Regions from separate parts of the Alteromonas sp. ISO5 genome, predicted to be linked through region 1. Evidence: predicted binding sites of a transcription regulator. Region 1 holds the regulator's gene; each other region holds the start of a gene.

Evidence for each region. Region 1 encodes sigma-54, which starts transcription at its own class of promoters, with help from an activator protein. Its sites were predicted from a motif close to GTTGGCACGNNNNTNGNNT; they were not measured.
Region 2: AC2T0J_RS21660 (EF-hand domain-containing protein) is a predicted target of sigma-54. The motif match lies at 2,016-2,034, and genes of this name have one in related genera.
Region 3: AC2T0J_RS17605 (diacylglycerol kinase family protein) is a predicted target of sigma-54. The motif match lies at 2,866-2,884, and genes of this name have one in related genera.

What each region holds. Positions count from the first base shown of each region.
Region 1 is NZ_CM176572.1:2,823,948-2,829,988, reverse strand. It holds gene AC2T0J_RS12695 (KpsF/GutQ family sugar-phosphate isomerase) at 1-12, shown strand, start outside; gene kdsC (3-deoxy-manno-octulosonate-8-phosphatase KdsC) at 12-566, shown strand; gene lptC (LPS export ABC transporter periplasmic protein LptC) at 563-1,126, shown strand; gene lptA (lipopolysaccharide transport periplasmic protein LptA) at 1,095-1,667, shown strand; gene lptB (LPS export ABC transporter ATP-binding protein) at 1,664-2,389, shown strand; gene AC2T0J_RS12670 (RNA polymerase factor sigma-54) at 2,457-3,935, shown strand; gene hpf (ribosome hibernation promoting factor) at 3,960-4,247, shown strand; gene ptsN (PTS IIA-like nitrogen regulatory protein PtsN) at 4,263-4,721, shown strand; gene rapZ (RNase adapter RapZ) at 4,746-5,591, shown strand; gene AC2T0J_RS12650 (HPr family phosphocarrier protein) at 5,591-5,863, shown strand.
Region 2 is NZ_CM176572.1:4,780,099-4,786,139, forward strand. It holds gene AC2T0J_RS21650 (hypothetical protein) at 1-207, opposite strand, end outside; gene AC2T0J_RS21655 (sensor histidine kinase) at 210-1,667, opposite strand; gene AC2T0J_RS21660 (EF-hand domain-containing protein) at 1,722-1,970, opposite strand; gene AC2T0J_RS21665 (hypothetical protein) at 2,328-2,597, shown strand; gene AC2T0J_RS21670 (hypothetical protein) at 2,734-3,084, shown strand; gene AC2T0J_RS21675 (putative bifunctional diguanylate cyclase/phosphodiesterase) at 3,085-5,103, opposite strand; gene AC2T0J_RS21680 (tellurite resistance TerB family protein) at 5,179-5,619, opposite strand; gene AC2T0J_RS21685 (ATP-binding SpoIIE family protein phosphatase) at 5,709-6,041, opposite strand, start outside.
Region 3 is NZ_CM176572.1:3,917,972-3,924,012, reverse strand. It holds gene putP (sodium/proline symporter PutP) at 1-482, opposite strand, end outside; gene AC2T0J_RS17620 (hypothetical protein) at 836-1,384, opposite strand; gene AC2T0J_RS17615 (SDR family NAD(P)-dependent oxidoreductase) at 1,612-2,298, opposite strand; gene AC2T0J_RS17610 (DUF2878 domain-containing protein) at 2,295-2,840, opposite strand; gene AC2T0J_RS17605 (diacylglycerol kinase family protein) at 2,967-4,610, shown strand; gene AC2T0J_RS17600 (hemerythrin domain-containing protein) at 4,838-5,272, shown strand; gene AC2T0J_RS17595 (hypothetical protein) at 5,285-5,479, shown strand; tRNA gene AC2T0J_RS17590 (tRNA-Leu) at 5,706-5,790, opposite strand; gene secG (preprotein translocase subunit SecG) at 5,811-6,041, opposite strand, start outside.

The DNA of each region.
Region 1 (6,041 bases):
GGAGTACTGTGATGAGCCTGGTAAAAACCCTGTATACTGAACTTCCTGAGGCTTTTTACCAGCAGTTGCAACAGGTTAAGCTGCTGGTTTGCGATGTCGACGGCGTATTTTCAGATGGTCGCATTTATCTGGGTAACCAGGGCGAAGAATTAAAAGCCTTTCACACCCGCGATGGCTACGGCGTTAAAGCACTGGTTAATGCCGGCGTCGAAGTGGCAGTAATTACCGGCCGACGTTCAGCTATCGTTAAGGACCGTATGACATCATTAAAGGTATCTCACATTATCCAGGGTGAAGAAAACAAAGCCGACGCGCTGGCTGAATTAATCGCCTCACTGGGACTTACCCGGGAACAGGTGGCAGCAATTGGTGATGATATGCCGGATACCGGCATGTTTACGCACAGCGCAGTTAACATTGCGGTGAAGGATGCCCATCCACAGGTTATTATGCAGGCAAACTGGGTTACCACCCTACCGGGCGGCTTTGGTGCGGTAAGGGAAGTGTGTGACACCCTGCTGCAAGCCAATGATAGTTTACACGGTATTTTAGGAGCCAGTGTATGAGTAAAGTAGGCCTGAGCATTGCCTGCCTGTTTATTCTGGCCACATTGCTTTACCTGCCCGGTTTTCTGGCCGAAGATCCGGTGATCACCCCGGATCAGGATGTGCTGGCCATTACACCGAGTTATAAAGCCCGTAACCTGACCACCACATTATATAATGAACAAGGTCAGCGCGTGCATGAAGTATTTTCATCCACCATGGAAAACTACGAGCAGTTAGGCTTTGTGCTGTTTTTAGCACCGCAATATACGATTTACCAGGAGTCTGACGAGCCGCCCTGGCAGGTAGTCGCCGACGAAGGTACGTTGTATGATAACAATATGATACAACTGGAAAATAACGTAGTTATTGTAAGTAAAAACCAGGCTGACTTTGTGCAGCGGGTAACCACTGACTACCTTGAGATAGATTTGGACCAACAAACCATGGTGTCCGAAGCCAGGGTGGAAATTTCGGGGCCTGATTTCCTGATATTGAGTAACGGACTTCGCGCCAACCTATTGAATAAAACTTATGAGTTGAATCATCATGTGCAAACGACTTATTCCCCTGCTAACTAGCCTGTCGCTGGCACTATCGCCGGCCGTGGTGCTGGCAGCCAAATCTGATTTCAAAAAAGACATCGAGGTGTTTTCCGAGTCGCAGTTCCTGGATGGTAAAAATAAAAAGTCCATTCTGATTGATAATGTGCAGGTTACCCAGGGCTCACTTAGCATTAAGGCCGACCGGGTTGAAGTAGAAGCCGGCGGCGGCAAAGGCAAGGAAGTATTTATCGCTACCGGAAAACCTGCTGTCTACAGCCAGACCCTGGACGATGGCCGGGTAGTTGAAGCCCGCGCATTTGAAATCCGTTATGAAGTAGCTAATCGCACCATTTCTCTGGCTGGCGATGCCGAATTAAATCAGAATACCAGTGTGGTAAAAGGTGAAACCATCGTTTACGACATGGAAAAAGAACAACTTAAAGCCACCGGTGACGGCAGCGGCAGTGAGGATGGCCGGGTGCGCACCGTATTTAGTCTGGAAGACATTGAAGCCGTGCGCGACGAAAGCAAGGCCCGTGACAACACGGGCGACCAACAGGATAATGAAAACGAATGACCACCCTAACCGCCACCCACTTAGCTAAGTCGTATAAGTCCCGGCAGGTAGTAAGGGATGTCAGTGTTGAGGTGTCTGCCGGCCAGATAGTTGGCCTGCTGGGCCCCAATGGCGCCGGCAAAACTACCACGTTTTACATGATTGTGGGCCTGGTGGCGCTGGATAAAGGCGATATTCGCATCGACGAGATGGATCTGACCCGTCAGCCCATGCACGAACGTGCCCGCAATGGGATTGGGTATTTACCCCAGGAAGCCTCTATTTTCAGAAAGTTAACGGTTTTTGACAATATCATGGCAATATTGCAAACACGCAAGGACCTTTCGTCTGCCGAACAGCAAAATGAAGCGGATGCCCTACTTGATGAATTCAATATCAACCATATACGTAATAGTACAGGGATGAGTTTGTCGGGAGGAGAACGGCGTCGGGTAGAAATTGCCCGGGCGTTGGCAGCCAATCCGAAATTTATTTTGCTCGATGAACCCTTTGCGGGAGTTGATCCAATTTCGGTTAATGATATAAAGAAGATCATACAACATCTTCGTGACCGTGGAATTGGTATTCTGATTACTGACCACAACGTACGGGAAACCCTTGACGTCTGTGAAAAAGCCTACATTGTCAGTCAGGGTGAATTAATCGCCCAAGGCACTGCGGAACAGGTTTTGAGTAATCAAAAGGTCAAGGATGTATACCTGGGTGAGCAATTCAGGCTATAGTTAGATACATAAAGACAACATGTTTTGTCCCCATCAATAACAAGCAAGGCGTTAAGAACAGAAGTAGATGAAACCATCTTTACAGCTCAAATTTAGTCAACAACTTACTATGACGCCACAATTGCAGCAGGCGATTAAACTGCTGCAACTTTCTACCCTGGATTTACAACAGGAAATCCAGGAAGCACTCGATTCGAATCCGTTACTGGAAGTTGATGACACCAGCGACAACGATACTATAGAGAAAAGCAAGCTTGATGCTGAAGCCGATGCCGCCGCAACGGCCAGTACCGAGACCAGCATGGACACCAACGAGGCGCTCGAGAAAAACGAACTGCCCGATGAACTCCCTATCGACAGCACCTGGGATGAATATTACTCAGCATCATCGGCGCCTGCGCCTGGCCCGGCTTCAAATGACGATGACCAGGTTTTTCAGGGTGAAACTACCGACAACATCCAGGACCACCTGCTCTGGCAAATGCGCCTGACGCCCTTCAGTGATGTAGACCGCGCAATCGCCATTGCGATTATCGACTCAATTGACGAATCAGGCTATTTAACGGTAACAGTTGAAGATATCCTGCAGAGCGTCAATACTGAAGATATGGAAGAGCCGGTTGAAGCCGACGAAATTGAATGCGTACTAAAGCGGATTCAAATGTTTGACCCCATTGGCTCAGGTTCACGTACCCCTCAGGAGTGTCTACTGGTCCAGTTAAAACAGTTTGCTCCCGACACGCCATGGCTCAAGGAAGCAAAGATCCTTATCGAAGACTATGCCGACCTGCTGGGCAGCAAGGACTATCGCACCTTAATGCGTAAGTCACGCCTGAAGGAAGACGATTTGCGAGAAGCGATGCGCTTATTGCAAACCCTTAATCCGCGTCCAGGTAGTGCGCTAATTACCCAGGAACCTGAGTACGTTATTCCTGACGTATCGGTCACCAAGAAAAAAGGTCGTTGGGTGGTTGAACTTAACCCGGACAGTCTGCCAAAACTGAGCGTAAATCAACAATACGCTGCCATGAGCCGCCAGGCCCGTAACAGTTCAGATTCCCAGTTTATTCGCTCGCACATGCAAGAAGCCAAGTGGTTCATTAAGAGTCTGGAGTCGCGTAACGAAACCTTGCTCAAGGTAGCTAACTGCATTGTGCAGCAGCAAATGGGTTTTTTCGAACACGGCCCGGAAATGATGAAGCCTATGGTCCTCAATGACGTAGCCGAGATGGTCGATATGCATGAATCCACCATTTCGCGGGTTACTACCCAAAAGTACATGCACACCCCTCGCGGTATTTTTGAGTTGAAATACTTCTTCTCCAGCCACGTAGCCACTGAGTCTGGCGGAGAATGTTCATCCACTGCCATCCGCGCTCTGATCAAAAAACTGGTTGCCGCCGAGAAGCCCAGTAAACCACTAAGCGACAGCAAAATTGCTCAATTGTTGGCCGATCAAGGTATTAAAGTTGCCCGGCGAACAATAGCAAAATACCGGGAATCCTTGTCGATTCCACCGTCTAACCAACGCAAGAGCCTTATTTAGGCCGAAATATAAGGAAGACGAACTATGCAAATAAATCTTACAGGTCATCACATCGAGATAACCGATTCTTTGCGTAATTATGTTGATACCAAGTTTACTAAACTGGAGCGCCACTTTGATCACATATCCAATGTGCATGTGATCCTCAACGTGGAAAAGCTTACTCAAAAAGCCGAAGCCACGATGCATTTAAGTGGAGCGGAAGTATTTGCCTCGTCAGAAAATCAGGATATGTATGCTGCGATAGACAGTATGATCGACAAACTCGATCGCCAGGTAATAAAGCATAAGGAAAAGCTCAAAAAGCACTAGGCCCAATTTAACCTTATGAATATTCAAGCCTTAGTTAGCCTGGATCGCACTGAATGTGCGGTCCAGTGCAACAGTAAAAAACGAATTTTAGAAATCATCAGTGATATTGCTGCCGAAACCAACGCCGAAATTCAAAAAGAAGACGCCCTCAATGCCCTGCTCAGCCGGGAAAAAATGGGTAGCACCGGCATTGGTAATGGCATAGCCTTGCCCCATGGCAGACTGGCTAACCTTTCCAAAGTAACAGCTGTGGTAGTAACAACCACCCCGGCTATTGCCTTTGACGCCATTGATGATAAACCGGTGGATATCTTTTTTGCCATTTTGGTGCCAGAAAACCAAACCGAAGGGCATCTGCAAACGCTCGCAACTATCGCCGGTAAGTTAAGCCAGAAAAGCATTGTAAAAACGATCCGTAACGCCGAATCGAAGGAACAGGTTATCGCCGCACTATGCGACCAGGCTGAACAATAGTCCGGCAGGGAGTCTGACACAACCATGAAACTCATTATTATCAGCGGGCGCTCCGGCTCCGGCAAATCCGTTGCGCTAAGGGCCCTGGAAGATTTAGGCTACTACTGCGTTGATAACATTCCGGTAAACTTGCTCCCAACGCTCACCCATACCGTAGTCGACGAATACGATCAGGTAGCCGTGAGTATCGACGTGCGTAACCTGCCAAAGGATCCCGATGAATTAGTCGAGATTCTCGACTATCTGCCCTCATCCTGGTCGATGACCATTGTCTATCTGGATGCCAGTGATGACATGCTGGTGAAGCGCTTTAGTGAAACCCGCCGCCTGCACCCGCTGGCCAAACTGAATAAATCCCTGGCTGATGCAATACAGGCAGAAAAAGAACTCCTCGCGCCCATCACCGAGCGGGCTGACCTCTATATTGATACCGACCGCTTATCCATTCATCAGTTGGCGGAGCTTATCCGCGAGCGTATTCTGGGTAAAAAGAGTTCCAGGCTGGTGCTGGTATTTGAATCTTTCGGCTTTAAGCATGGTATTCCCAAAGATGCCGATTACGTGTTTGATGTTCGTTTTCTCCCCAACCCGCACTGGGAGCCGGATCTTAAGCACCTTACCGGCCTGGATTCACCGGTAGAAGCTTTTCTGGGTTCACAGCCCATTGTGACTAAATTTATCTGGCAAATTCAAAACCTGCTGGATACCTGGATGCCGCATCTGGAGCGAAATAATCGCAGCTATGTCACCATTGCCATTGGTTGTACCGGTGGCCAGCATCGTTCCGTATTTGTCGCGCAGTCACTGGCCAAAATATACGGCGATAAACACCCTGATGTGCAAATTCGTCACCGGGAGTTAAACCGATAATGCGCGTAGAAAAAACCCTTACCATTGTTAACAAGCTTGGCCTGCATGCACGGGCCGCTACTCAGTTAGTGCAACTGGCCAATCAGTTTGATGCCGAAATCACCCTAAAAAAAGGCGATAAAGAAGCCAATGCCAACAGCGTGCTGGGCTTAATGCTGATGGAAAGTCATCAGGGTGAACAGGTTGATGTGATCAGCGAAGGCCCGGATGCCGAAGCCGCCATGGCGGCGGTGGAAAATTTGATTGTCGGACGCTTTAACGAAGATGAGTAGCACAAACAGATAACCACTGTGAAGTGGTTATCTGTGGTTTCTCTGCGAATGACGAAGACTAATCATTTAATTGCATTTGCAGCCGGCCGTTTTGATTCACATGGAATCCAAATCTAAATTCCAGTCTCACATGACGATTATCCGCTGAATCCGTATCGTAGTGGCCTGGAGGTGGAGC
Region 2 (6,041 bases), 2.0 Mb from region 1:
TTGGTCAACCTGCGCCCAGTAATCTAGCCAGAAGCCTAAATCACAGCGAGCTGGGTCTAACTGCGCGTCTGACTGAAACACACATTCGTCGTTAGTTGGCTCAACGGTCGGTTGATAGTGTTCAGACTGAATCTGCGGTTCCTTTTCCGGTGTCAAAGTACAGCCGGTCAAAATTAAAGCTGCGCTCAGGGCAGCAAATTGCTTCATTGTTATTGGTCTTCCTGCTGAGGGATTACAACCCGAAAACAAACTTCGGCGTAATCTACGTCAATCACATTTACTTCTCCGTGCATGATCCTGGCGCAATCCGCCACAATGGATAATCCCAGTCCGGTGCCGATAACGTTATCATTTCGGACACCATCCCCCCGCACAAAGGGTTCAAATAAATTACTAATTTTTTCCGTCGGTATTTTGCTGCCGTGATTTGCTACATCTATCAGCGCTTCATCACCTTCAACAGCTACCCGGATATAAATGGTTTTGCCCAGCGCGCCGTGCGCCACCGCATTAGACAATAAGTTATCGAATATGCGGCGCAACAGTTCAGCGTCAGCGCTGATCGTGGTGGTTTCAATCTTCACCGCTAATTTATGGTTCTGCAAGGCCAACTGATAATCTTCAATACACTGGCTAACCATTTGTTCCACATCCACACGGGTAAAACTGGCCTGAGCCTGTTGCAACAGCAGATTGTAGTCCAGTAGCTTCTCAATCAATGTGTTTAACCGCGACGTACTGCTGGCCAGTAAACTCATCACCTCTTGCTGGGGTTCTGATAATACACCAACGCTGCCATCAGTAAGTAATGCACACCCTTCCTTTATACTCGCTAAAGGGGTTTTTAATTCATGGGCGGCGTGTCTCAGCAGCGCGGTGCGAATATGCTCCAGTTGGGCCAGACGCTCACCAAGCCAGTGCAGGTCTTTCTCAACACCTACCAGTTCTTTCGGCGCCCGGGTCGACAGCGGGGGTAATCTGCCCTGTTGCCTGGCAAGCATGCGGATGATTAATTTTAACTTGCGCACCGGGTTAATGACTAATTGGCTGCCTAACAAAATCAGCGCCAGTGAAACCGACACCAACAACGCGCTCAGCCAGGACTGTTTAGCCTGCATGTCTGCCACGTCCTGACGCTGCAACGTTAAGCGTGCTTCAATGGCTTCATCAACACTGTCGTGAACATCCACCAGCGCAGTACGTAAACGCCCCAGCCCGGGCGATAAATCGGCTTCGCTGGTGAAGGCCGTAAAAGATTTCAGTTCAGCCAGCCCCCTGTCAACCGATTCACACCCTTCTACACTAACCCGGGCCTCACAGAGCGCCGCATAGCGTTCATCAAACCGCGTCAGAGCATTTTGCACCAACCGTTCAGCTACATCGTTTTTAAGTACCTGGTACTGGCGCAAGGCACGCTCCAGCACGACGCTGGCACTTTCGAGTTGTTGCACTTTAGAGACGATACCGGCTATTTGCTGAGTTTCATCAATGGTCATACGACTGACTCTGGTTAAGTCAGTATGACTTTGCCACAACAATGCAGCCAACGGGATGAGTGCAACTAAAAAGCTGCCAATAATGAGCTGACGTAACGACCCTAAACGCAAGAGCGAACCACTATCAATTATACGTGACGCAAGCATCGCATAGCGTTGAGAGTTCGACAACGTGTTAACGCCTATTTGGCAAAATCACCGGACTAAATGGCTGTAAACGCTGATTCAGACCGACAGCGATAATACTTCACGGCCATAATCTGAACTGATCAGTTCGGCTTCACTGATTTTGCCGTCTTCGTTTATATCAATGTCACCAAACTCGCGCAGTAAATCGGTATTTTTCACGGCTTCACGCAAAGTAATGAATCCATCGTCGTCAGAATCCATTTTTTCCATGAATTCCTGACTGGTTGGGATCGCTGCTGCTGAAAATGTGGTTACTGCTGCTAGGGCCAAAATAATAGAACGCATGGCTGTCTCCGCTTATTGTCTTTATTTGGATATATCATCCGACTAGAGCAGAACTCGTACCAACGCGACATTTACTATAAATTTCAAATAGTTATAAAATAACGATGGATATTACATCGCTCTTACAAGACTTATTTGTTGCAATTAAGCAACACTCGGTTGCTACAAACCCCACTGGTTTTTAGCGCGTTGCAATGATAATGGAGCACGTAAACTTGTGAAAAACCAAGGCGTGGATTACTTTTAATCCATTAGTTTGTTTGGTAAATGATGATGTGGCCTGAAAAGCACTTATCTCCCGCTGTCTGCCTGTTCTGCACTTTTTTTATACTCGCCCCGTCTGCGAATCAGGCTAAAATGGAGCTTGTTTCCGGGTTTAAAGTGTCCGGCTTAGGCCGCATTATTGGCGACTATCAGGATACCGACGGTGCAGCTTATCTGGACTACACAGACGACGTTAAATTTAATAGTCAGTCATTGGCTGCATTGCAGGCCGACTGGCAAGCGACTGATAAGCTGAGCCTTACTACGCAATTACTGGCTCACAGCAATTCTGACAAAGAGTCTGGTGTTGAATGGTTTTACCTGACATATCACCTGAACGACAACGGGCCTTTTTTGAAGTGAAAAATGCCGACTTCGACAATTCTGTCACGCTTTACCAGGTCGCTTTGGAGTGGGTATTCTGATGAAACGCCTACTCCTTTTTACTTGTCTGTTAGTAAACTGCATAGTAACTCATGCAATAAGTAATGATCACGTAATGGTTGTTACCCATCGCGACTCATCCATTACTACCATCACTAAACCCCAACTAAGAAACCTGTTTATGGGTAACCTGATATTGCCAGATGTAACGCCTATTGCACTGTCGCCAGGCGAAATGGCCCGTGCCATTTTTAACATCAGGGTCATTGGACTCACTGAATCCCGGATCCAGGCCTACTGGGCGCAAATGCGCTTTAATGGCCGACAGCAACGGCCGGAGGCCGCAGACAGCATAAATGAGCTGATTCTAATGATAGAGTCATCAACAAACACTATTGGGTATCTGCCGGAGGGCACGCCATTGCCTGAGGATATTAAGGTGATTTATCGCAGTTCTACACAGTAGCTAACCAGCCTGGCGCTGGTAGTCCGGCTGTTTTTTAATATCGGCTAATGGCCGGGGTTTGCTGAACAGATAACCCTGTACCGTGTCGCAGCCTAATGCCTTAAGATAATCCCACTGAGAAATCGTTTCCACGCCTTCTGCACAAATTTTCAGCGACAACCGCCGCGCCAGATCAATAATCGAGATGATCACCAGACGGCTACGTTCAGAGGTATCCAGCTCCATCACAAACTGACGGTCAATTTTGAGGGTATCAATGGTAATCTGGGTCAGATAACTTAACGAAGAGTAACCGGTACCAAAGTCATCCAGCGCGATAGTACAACCGAGGTTATGCAAACGCTTAAATAATGATTCGCTACTGGCAAAGTTGTCCAGATAGGCTGACTCGGTTACTTCAAATTCGACATTCTCAGGGTTAACCGAATGCGCCTTAAACGCATTATATATCCAGTCAAATAGCTCGCCGTGACGCAAATCATGCACCGATAAATTAATCGCCAGACGAATTTTCGGTGAATAAATGCTCTTCAGTTCGTCCAGCTCCTTACTCGCCTGATTTAGTACCCACTGCGTAATGGAGGTGATTTTACCAGCCTGTTCAGCTACCAGAATAAATTCAGAGGGCATAACCAGCCCTAAATCAGGATGCTGCCAACGGATCAGTGCTTCCAGAGAATCTATCTCACCGTTAAGATTGATTTTCGGCTGATAGTATAAACTGAACTGATTTTCTTCTATCGCCGCTTCAATACTGTTGGCGATCAGGATCTTCCGTTTATAAGACTCAGACATCTCAGGGTTGAATATAGTATAACTTCCCCTGCCTCTGGCTTTTGAGCGATACATGGCAAGGTCGGCATTACTGACCAGCTGACTGAGCTCGTAACCGGCCTCGCGGGCTTTCGCCACACCTATACTCACGCCAACTCTTAGCGACAGGCCTTTAAATATGAAAGGTTCAACAAATGCCGACAGCACTCGTTCGGATACGGTGGCCATATTCAGTTCGGTGGCTTCGCGGTCCGGGACGATCAAAAATTCGTCGCCGCCCAATCGGGCGAGAATATCGCCGTCACGAAGAATCGCTTTCACCCGCTCAGCCACTTCGATGAGGATCATGTCACCAGTTTCATGGCCTAAGGAATCGTTAATGCCTTTGAAGCCGTCAAGGTCGAAAAACATCAGGATCAAGTCGTTGTCTGCCCGTTTCGCGCGGGACAATTCAATGCGAATAGTATCCATAACAAACTGCCGGTTTGGCAGACCAGTCAGGCTGTCATAGTTGGCCAGCCTGGTCATCGTACCCTGCTGCTCCATCAACGTTTGAGTTTGCTGCTGGTTTATTGATAATTCATCTTCAATGGTCGCCATAAGGCGATTGATGTGTTCGCCAAGACGCTTGATTTCTGAGGTACCCTGCACATCATGACGGGATGTGTAATCTTTGGAGTCGATGACCATCTGGGTGAAACGGGACAACCCCTCCAACGGCCTGAATGACCGCCGTAGCATCATTAAAGAAAGAAAAATGGTAGTGCTAAGAAGCAGAACCACCCAGGGCATTGTCCTGAAAATTAACGAGCGGCGGCTTTCCGCCAGGCTGGAGCTTAAATCGTTAACGATCAACAAATAACCAACCGGGAAAGCCTGTTCGCCGATCCGTTCAAGGCTTATCAGTTTGCCCTGTTCAATATGAATGCCCAATTCATACACTGAAGGGTCAACAGGCCAATCCTGCAATCCCTGCCCAGTGTGGCGTGCGTCCCGCCCTACGTAATGTTCAACCTGGTTGTATTCATTGTCATAAATGGTGGCGTTTATCACATTGTTGTAAGGCTCCAGCCTCAACAGTACGATAGTCAGTGCAAAGCTATCCCGCTCCGTCTGCTCCATATAGGGCACCAGGTCGTTGGCCATATTGCGGGTTAGCGCAAACAGATTGTTCTTCTGTGATTCGAGAAACAGTTCTTCATGTTCAGCAACAGTGAGCCATAGTACCCATGTTGAAGATGTCATCACAACGATGCTCAATATCACGGCTATCGCCGTTCGGATACTACCGAACATTATACAGTTTTTCTCATCATTATCTTATTGCGTTGATTGCGCTTCCAGCTTTGCCTTAATGAAACGGCTATGAGGAATATAGAGCAGATCGGCAATCTTGCGTATTATATGTTCTTCATCCGGGCTAAGCGTTGCATCCGCGTAAGCAATCTGCCATAGCCCTCTCATCACCCGTTCCTTGTGTTCAACACTCATCCCCTCGTTCAATGCTTTGGTGAACTGCACTAAATCAACAGCCTCTTCAGAACGTTTTTCCCCCGTGCTGACGATATTTGTTATCTCTTCTTCAGTCAGATCAAAATTTTCGCGAATTAGTTGTGTAAGTGTAGCTAATTCACGCTCATCAGACAGGCTATCTGCTCTGACCACCTCACTCAGTAACGCCGCCGTAGCGATCTCCACCTGATGGGAAGTCTGGCTTATTTCTGGTGAGCCTTTAAACAGTTCCAGGATGGATTCCAACATGCTTTACTCCACTTTGCTATTGTCCATTAGTTTGACCGCTAACTGAGCCAGATAGTTTTTCGTTAATCCTACAATTTGTAGCACTGAACCTAATTGGGAATGCCGATATCATCAATAACGGGCTCGATGGGTATTATCACTTTGATTTGCTTGCCTGAATCGGATATATGTAAAGACTGACATAATTCTCTTATCAGTACGAACCCGCGGCCGAAGGTTTCATCTTCTTCGCAATTTTTTAGCACAGCTGCATCAAAGCCCGGACCACTGTCCTGCATACTAATTTCCAGCACGTTATCCGGCATCAGTCGCTGTAAGGTGATCCAAATGTCGCCCTGCTTTAACTGATCAATCCCCGCCCTGCGCCGTTCATAATATTCAATGAATCCTTGCGGTTCGGCTTTCAAATCTGATGATAAACC
Region 3 (6,041 bases), 1.1 Mb from region 1:
GTCTGATATCCCATACCAAAAGCGCTCTCGAAGAGCTTACCGCCCGCCACTAAACCAGCCGACGTATACAGAGTAAAAAACATTACAATAATGCCAGCTGACACCATTCTCACACTGGCATTAGACTGACCAAAACGTTTCGCGAAAAACTCAGGAATGGTCAGCGAGTCATCAGCCACTTCGGTGTAAACGCGCAACTTCGGCGCAACCAGGAAGTAATTTGCCAACGCACCGGCAACCAAACCAATCGCGATGTACATAGCATCAAAACCGGTTAGAAACATCGCACCAGGCAATCCCATCAGCATCCATCCGCTCATATCAGATGCACCAGCAGATAACGCAGTTACGTGAGGGCTAACCTGACGGCCTCCCAAAATGTAGCCGGAAATGTCACTGGTTGATTGCTTGTATGCGAACAAACCAATGCCCAGCATAACTGCAAAGTAAATCGCTAGTGAGATGTAACTTTCAAACGCCATAGAAAAATATTGCCTTAGTATTTTTTGTCGTTAACTGATTATCGATATTAATTAGTGGTCTAATTATACGCATATGAACATTTATTACAAGGGCGAAGACTGGGAGAGGGAGACGTAAAATCCATTAAAACAGCGATATACAAACCGTATAAACGTCTTTCACCTGTATTAATGCAAGCAATAACAACTTACCAAAACAAAGCTAATTAACATTGATTATTATAGTTTTTTATTTAATTCCCGATAATTATACGTGCTTAAGATTAAAAGCATACTAAAATGAATTGAATAACCATCTTTGTACAATTCGTGAAATTTTTATTACGGGTCTAAATATTAGAGTTCATTTTCATTTAAGCGGCTAGCGTCGCTGGTTTATTCACCGACTGGCGTACCGACATCACGATACCTTCACACCAGCGCTGGAATGCCGCGGATTCAGCCGCAGAGTAATCAAGCCCCAGCCACTGGCACTCTGCGCCGTGGGACGCAAAGCTCACCTGCATCGCCAGTTCAATATTCGAGATATCATCATCCTGCGCAACGGTGAACGCTGCGACAACGTCACAAGTGGCGAGTAAAGCTGGCTGACTCTGCCGGAAAATCAACTCAAAGCGTCTTGCCAGCGGACTATCGCCGTTGGCCGGCAGCTGGAATATCACGCCCTGAAGGTGTTTGGTTTTGTCGTCCTGCCTGACAAGATCAGAATGGGTGAGTAACTGCATTTTAATGCCGCTGTTGCCAAATTGGGTGCCGAGGCGCTGAACACGCTGACGAACCGCCTCATTCCACTCATACAATACCACTCCGACAGATACCACCGCAGGCAGGTAATGATCCTGAGTTACTCCCCTACTTTCCTGCTTGCCAGCATTCGCAGACATCGCTAAAGACTCACTCACTAAATACTCTCCTTCCGAAACCGGCCGATGATTTATCACCTGTCGTTCTGCATAAGTCATTGCGATATCAACTGCAAGCCCAACGCCAATTCAGAAAAATAATAATTAGTCTTTAACTTTCAATCAGATAAAATTTACAGCCATAACAAGCGTTGCAAACTTACCGCCGGTTATCCCCCAGAACTGCCTGCCGGTGTGAAAAATATTCACACCGGCAGTTCGCCAAGCTACCAGCTGATTGGTTTACGCTTTCGGAAAAACATCCCACTCGGGCTGTCTTCATCGAGACTGGCCAGCCAGATAGCGGTATCTGCGCCCTCTTCAGCCGTTAGCGGCGCACTGGAGCCGCCCATTCGGGTATGTACCCACCCCGGGCACATAGCATTTACTTTGACGTTTTTACCTGCTGGCACTGACGCCGCCGTTTTCACTGTCAGCGCATTCAGAGCGGCTTTAGTCACGGCATAAGCTGGTGGTCCCCCGAGTTTCTCGGCAAAACTGCCGTATCCGCTTGAAACATTAACGATGCGACCAAAATTGTTCTCCAGCATGGCGGGCAAAACAGCTTTAGTAAGCATGGCAGGACCTTTAACATGCACATCGAAAGCCGACTGTAAGTCTTCTGCAGTAAGCTCTTCAAGATCATCACTGTGCATAACCCCGGCGTTGTTAATCAGGATATCAATATCTCCAAATACCGCCACAGCACGCGTTAGGGCGTCTTCCATAGCCGCCTGTGCCGTGATGTCCATCACGATCGGGTGAACATCGCCATTGAGGTCTGTACAAGCCTGTTCGGCTTCTTCTTCGTTCCGAGCTACCAGTAGTACCTTGTGACCCAGCTTAAGCAAGCCCTCAGCTATTGCAAAACCGATCCCACGGTTACCTCCCGTTACCATCGACAAGGGTGTCATAACTTCTCCTTTGTGGTTTGGAATGTGTCACTGCCATTATTACGTTGAATTATGGCTTCAACGCGTTGGCTTAGTAAAAAGATCATAGGCATAAGACATGCCCAGATGCAGGCAAGTAAAATCACCGTAGGATAAAACTCCAGGCCAAAGGTGACTGCCTGTAACTTCATACCGGCCACATAGCTAAGCGTACCGCCGACTGCGCCGAGCCAGGCAGCTAACCAGTTGTGTTCGCTGAGGTAGGCCAGACTGTGTCTGAGCGTAGAGGCAAAGGCGAACCAGAGCAAAACCAGCCAGTAAGGGATCGGTAAGAATTGCCCGGAACCGGTAAAAATGTACACACCAAACATTGTCAGCAGGCTGTCGGTAATTACGCCTGCAGTTGCTGTAACCAGCACTACGGCGAATTCGGTCAGTGACTCCCTGGCCATTGCAAGGTGAGCAATCAACAATGCTGTAACCACCCACCAATATTGATTCTGGTACAGGATAAGCAGCCACCAACTGGCCTGAAAACCGATGAAATTGATAAACTTAAGCAATCCTTCACCCCACTGAAATTAGCCGTACGGCACAATACTTGTATCTACGGTACTAACGTTTTAATTAAAATGCTGTTATTGATACGGCGCTTACGATTGTGGGTTCACTGAGGGAGAGAATAACCAATGAAGATGGTTAAGTATTATCTGCTGGCTGGCATTTTACTCTGTGTCATTGCGGCCTATGTGCCCTACTGGTGGATAAATGCAGTGATCCTGTGGACCGCGGCATCGCTATTTGCCGTGTCTGTGGCTTACCTTACCCATTACCCTGAATTATTCAGAAAACGGGCGGACGGACGGATCCCAATTTACGTTCGTTGGCTGTTCATTCCTTTTCTGCTGGGTGCGCGTTTGTACAACTTTTATGCGCGAAAAACGGATAAAGTGCCGAATATTCAGAAAATTGAAGAGCAGTTATATCTGGGAACAAGACTGGTTAGCAACGACATTGAAAAACTCAGCAACCAGGGCATCGACTGTATACTTGATGTCACCGCAGAATTCGACAGCCTCGACTGGACCAGTTATCGCTACGATGTGGACTATCTGAATATCCCTGTACTTGACCACACCAGTCCTACCAATGAACAGCTTCATCTGGCACTTAACTGGATTGATCAGCACATCCGCGATGGCCGCAAAATTCTGGTTCACTGTGCTTTGGGCCGAGGGCGCTCGGTGCTGGTAATGGCTGCATACCTGCTGGCCCGTAATGATGCGCTGTCAGTGGTTGATGTAATGAATAAAATTCAGTCGGTGCGGGCCACGGCGAGACTCAATAAACGGCAGTTGAAAAGCCTCTCGGCGGTTAAAAAACGCGGCCGTTTAAGATTGAATACCCAATTGGCACTCATCGCCAATCCGGTAGCGGGCGGCGGCAAATGGACGACTTACAAGGAAGAAATTCTTTCCCATTTAAACAGTCAGTTCAGGGTCACTATTTTCGAGACAACACCAGAGCTTAATGCCACCTGGCAGGCACACCAGGCAATAACCGCTGGCAACGAAATTTTGATTGCCTGTGGCGGCGATGGAACCGTAACAGAAGTTGCCACGGTAACCCGTGAACACCAAAAGGTGCTAGGCATCATTCCTCTCGGCACCGCCAATGCGCTAAGCCAGATTGTGTATGGACTGCGTAGTAAGCTTGCACCCATCACTCGCGCCTGTGAAGTAATTTGTAAACAGCAATATACCCCGGTAGATACTGCAGAATGTAATGGTAAATTAATGCTACTGGTCTCTGCTATTGGCTTTGAGTCTCAAATGATTGAACATGCTGACCGTGAGGAAAAGAATAACGGTGGTCAGATGGCTTATCTGGAAGGCTTATGGAAAGCAATGAACACCAGTAGTCCGCAAAAGCTAACAGTGGTGCTTGATAATGAAACCTTTGAGCTCAATACCCCTTCATTTGTCATTGCCAATGCGGCCCCTCTCAGCACCGCACTCGCTCAGGGCGGAAACCTTCCGGATATGACTGACGGTGAACTGGATATCACCTGGCTGACACCTACTGAAGATGACATGCCATTATTTACCGTGGCTGAGTTGGTATTCGGCAATGAGCAATCGAAGAAGTCGTCACAAATTATTCATCACAAACGGGCTAAGGAGGTCAATATAAAACTCCCTGAAGAGCAAACCTACGTGATTGATGGTGAAACCTACTCTGCCAACGAAATCACGATTAGCTGTCAGGCCAGGAATCTGAATATACTGGCCGACAGCAAGCGTTTTGATGAAAGCTATGAGGTCAGTGAATAGCATTTCCCGATTACATAACCAAGGGTAAAATTTACCCTTGGCCTACCCCCTCCACTCCCAAAAAAACATAAACACCCTTTTAAAATCCAATACTTATCTAAAGGCATAAGTTTTGCAGCTATCAAATAGATGTTAGCAAACGGTAATTATCAAACTGCGAATAGTAAACCGTAACTTGCAGGGTGACACTCAATGATTACTCCCCAACAACTAGTCAGGAGCAGCTTATGAACATTTTTGAAGCATTGCGTCAGGATCACGAAAAGCAACGTTTATTATTAAAGATATTAGTAAAAACCCACGGCGACACAGCCGCTCGCCGCGAGTATTTCGATGAACTTAAGGATGAATTGGAACGTCACGCCACCGCCGAAGAGCGCCACTTTTACGTACCGCTGATGGATAATGACAATGCTGTTGAGCTCTCGCGTCACGGTATTGCCGAACACCACGAGATTGATGAATTAGTGGAAAAACTCGATGGTACAGAATTTAGATCACCCGCATGGTTACGTTATCTTAAACAACTCAAAGAACAGGTTGAACATCATCTCGATGACGAAGAGCAAGAATTTTTCCAAATCGCCGGTCGTATATTAAACGAGAAGCAGAAAAAAGCGCTGGCTGAAACTTATCGTGATGAAATGAGCGAACTGGCGTAACCGGAGAACGCTATGAACATGCTGAAGCTGGTGATCTATCTGATGAGTGGTATCCCCTTAATAACACAGCTATTTTTGCTACTCTCACCATTACAGCGAAATACCTACGGCTTGCTTATGGCAGGCCTGATGTTAGTGCTGATCCTGATAGTTCTGCTGGTTACCCTGACACGCTTCGTATGCCGGGCTCATAGTAATTCGGCTTAGCCCTGATGTGACACAACCACAGTGTAGCGCGGATGAACCACCTCCGCTACAAAGCCTAACAGAGTGAGGATCAGGTTTACTGCCTGCTATCCGGCAACTTAAATAGACCGAAAGCGGCGGTAGCAGCAATGTAAGCAGTAACTGAAGATAGTAATTCATTAGCTTCATCGCTTATCTCAGTACTTTTCAGGCATAAAAAAACCGCCATATCGGCGGTTTTTTTGTTTGGTGCGGAAAGCGGGACTTGAACCCGCACGGCCTAAGCCACCACCCCCTCAAGATGGCGTGTCTACCAATTCCACCACTTCCGCAAAATCGTTTCTATATGCCCTTAGTCAGGCGTATTACCAGTATTATCTTCAACCGGTACGGCCGGTACGTCGCTATCAGACGGTGCAGCCTGCTGAGATGCCGGTACTTCCAGATTCTCCCACTCATCAGGGGCTTTTTCCTGACGGGCGGTAATATTACCTAATAACAAACTGATAACAAAGAATGCTGTCGCCAAGATACCCGTGGCACGGGTCATAAAATTACCTGAACCACTGGAGCCGAATACGGT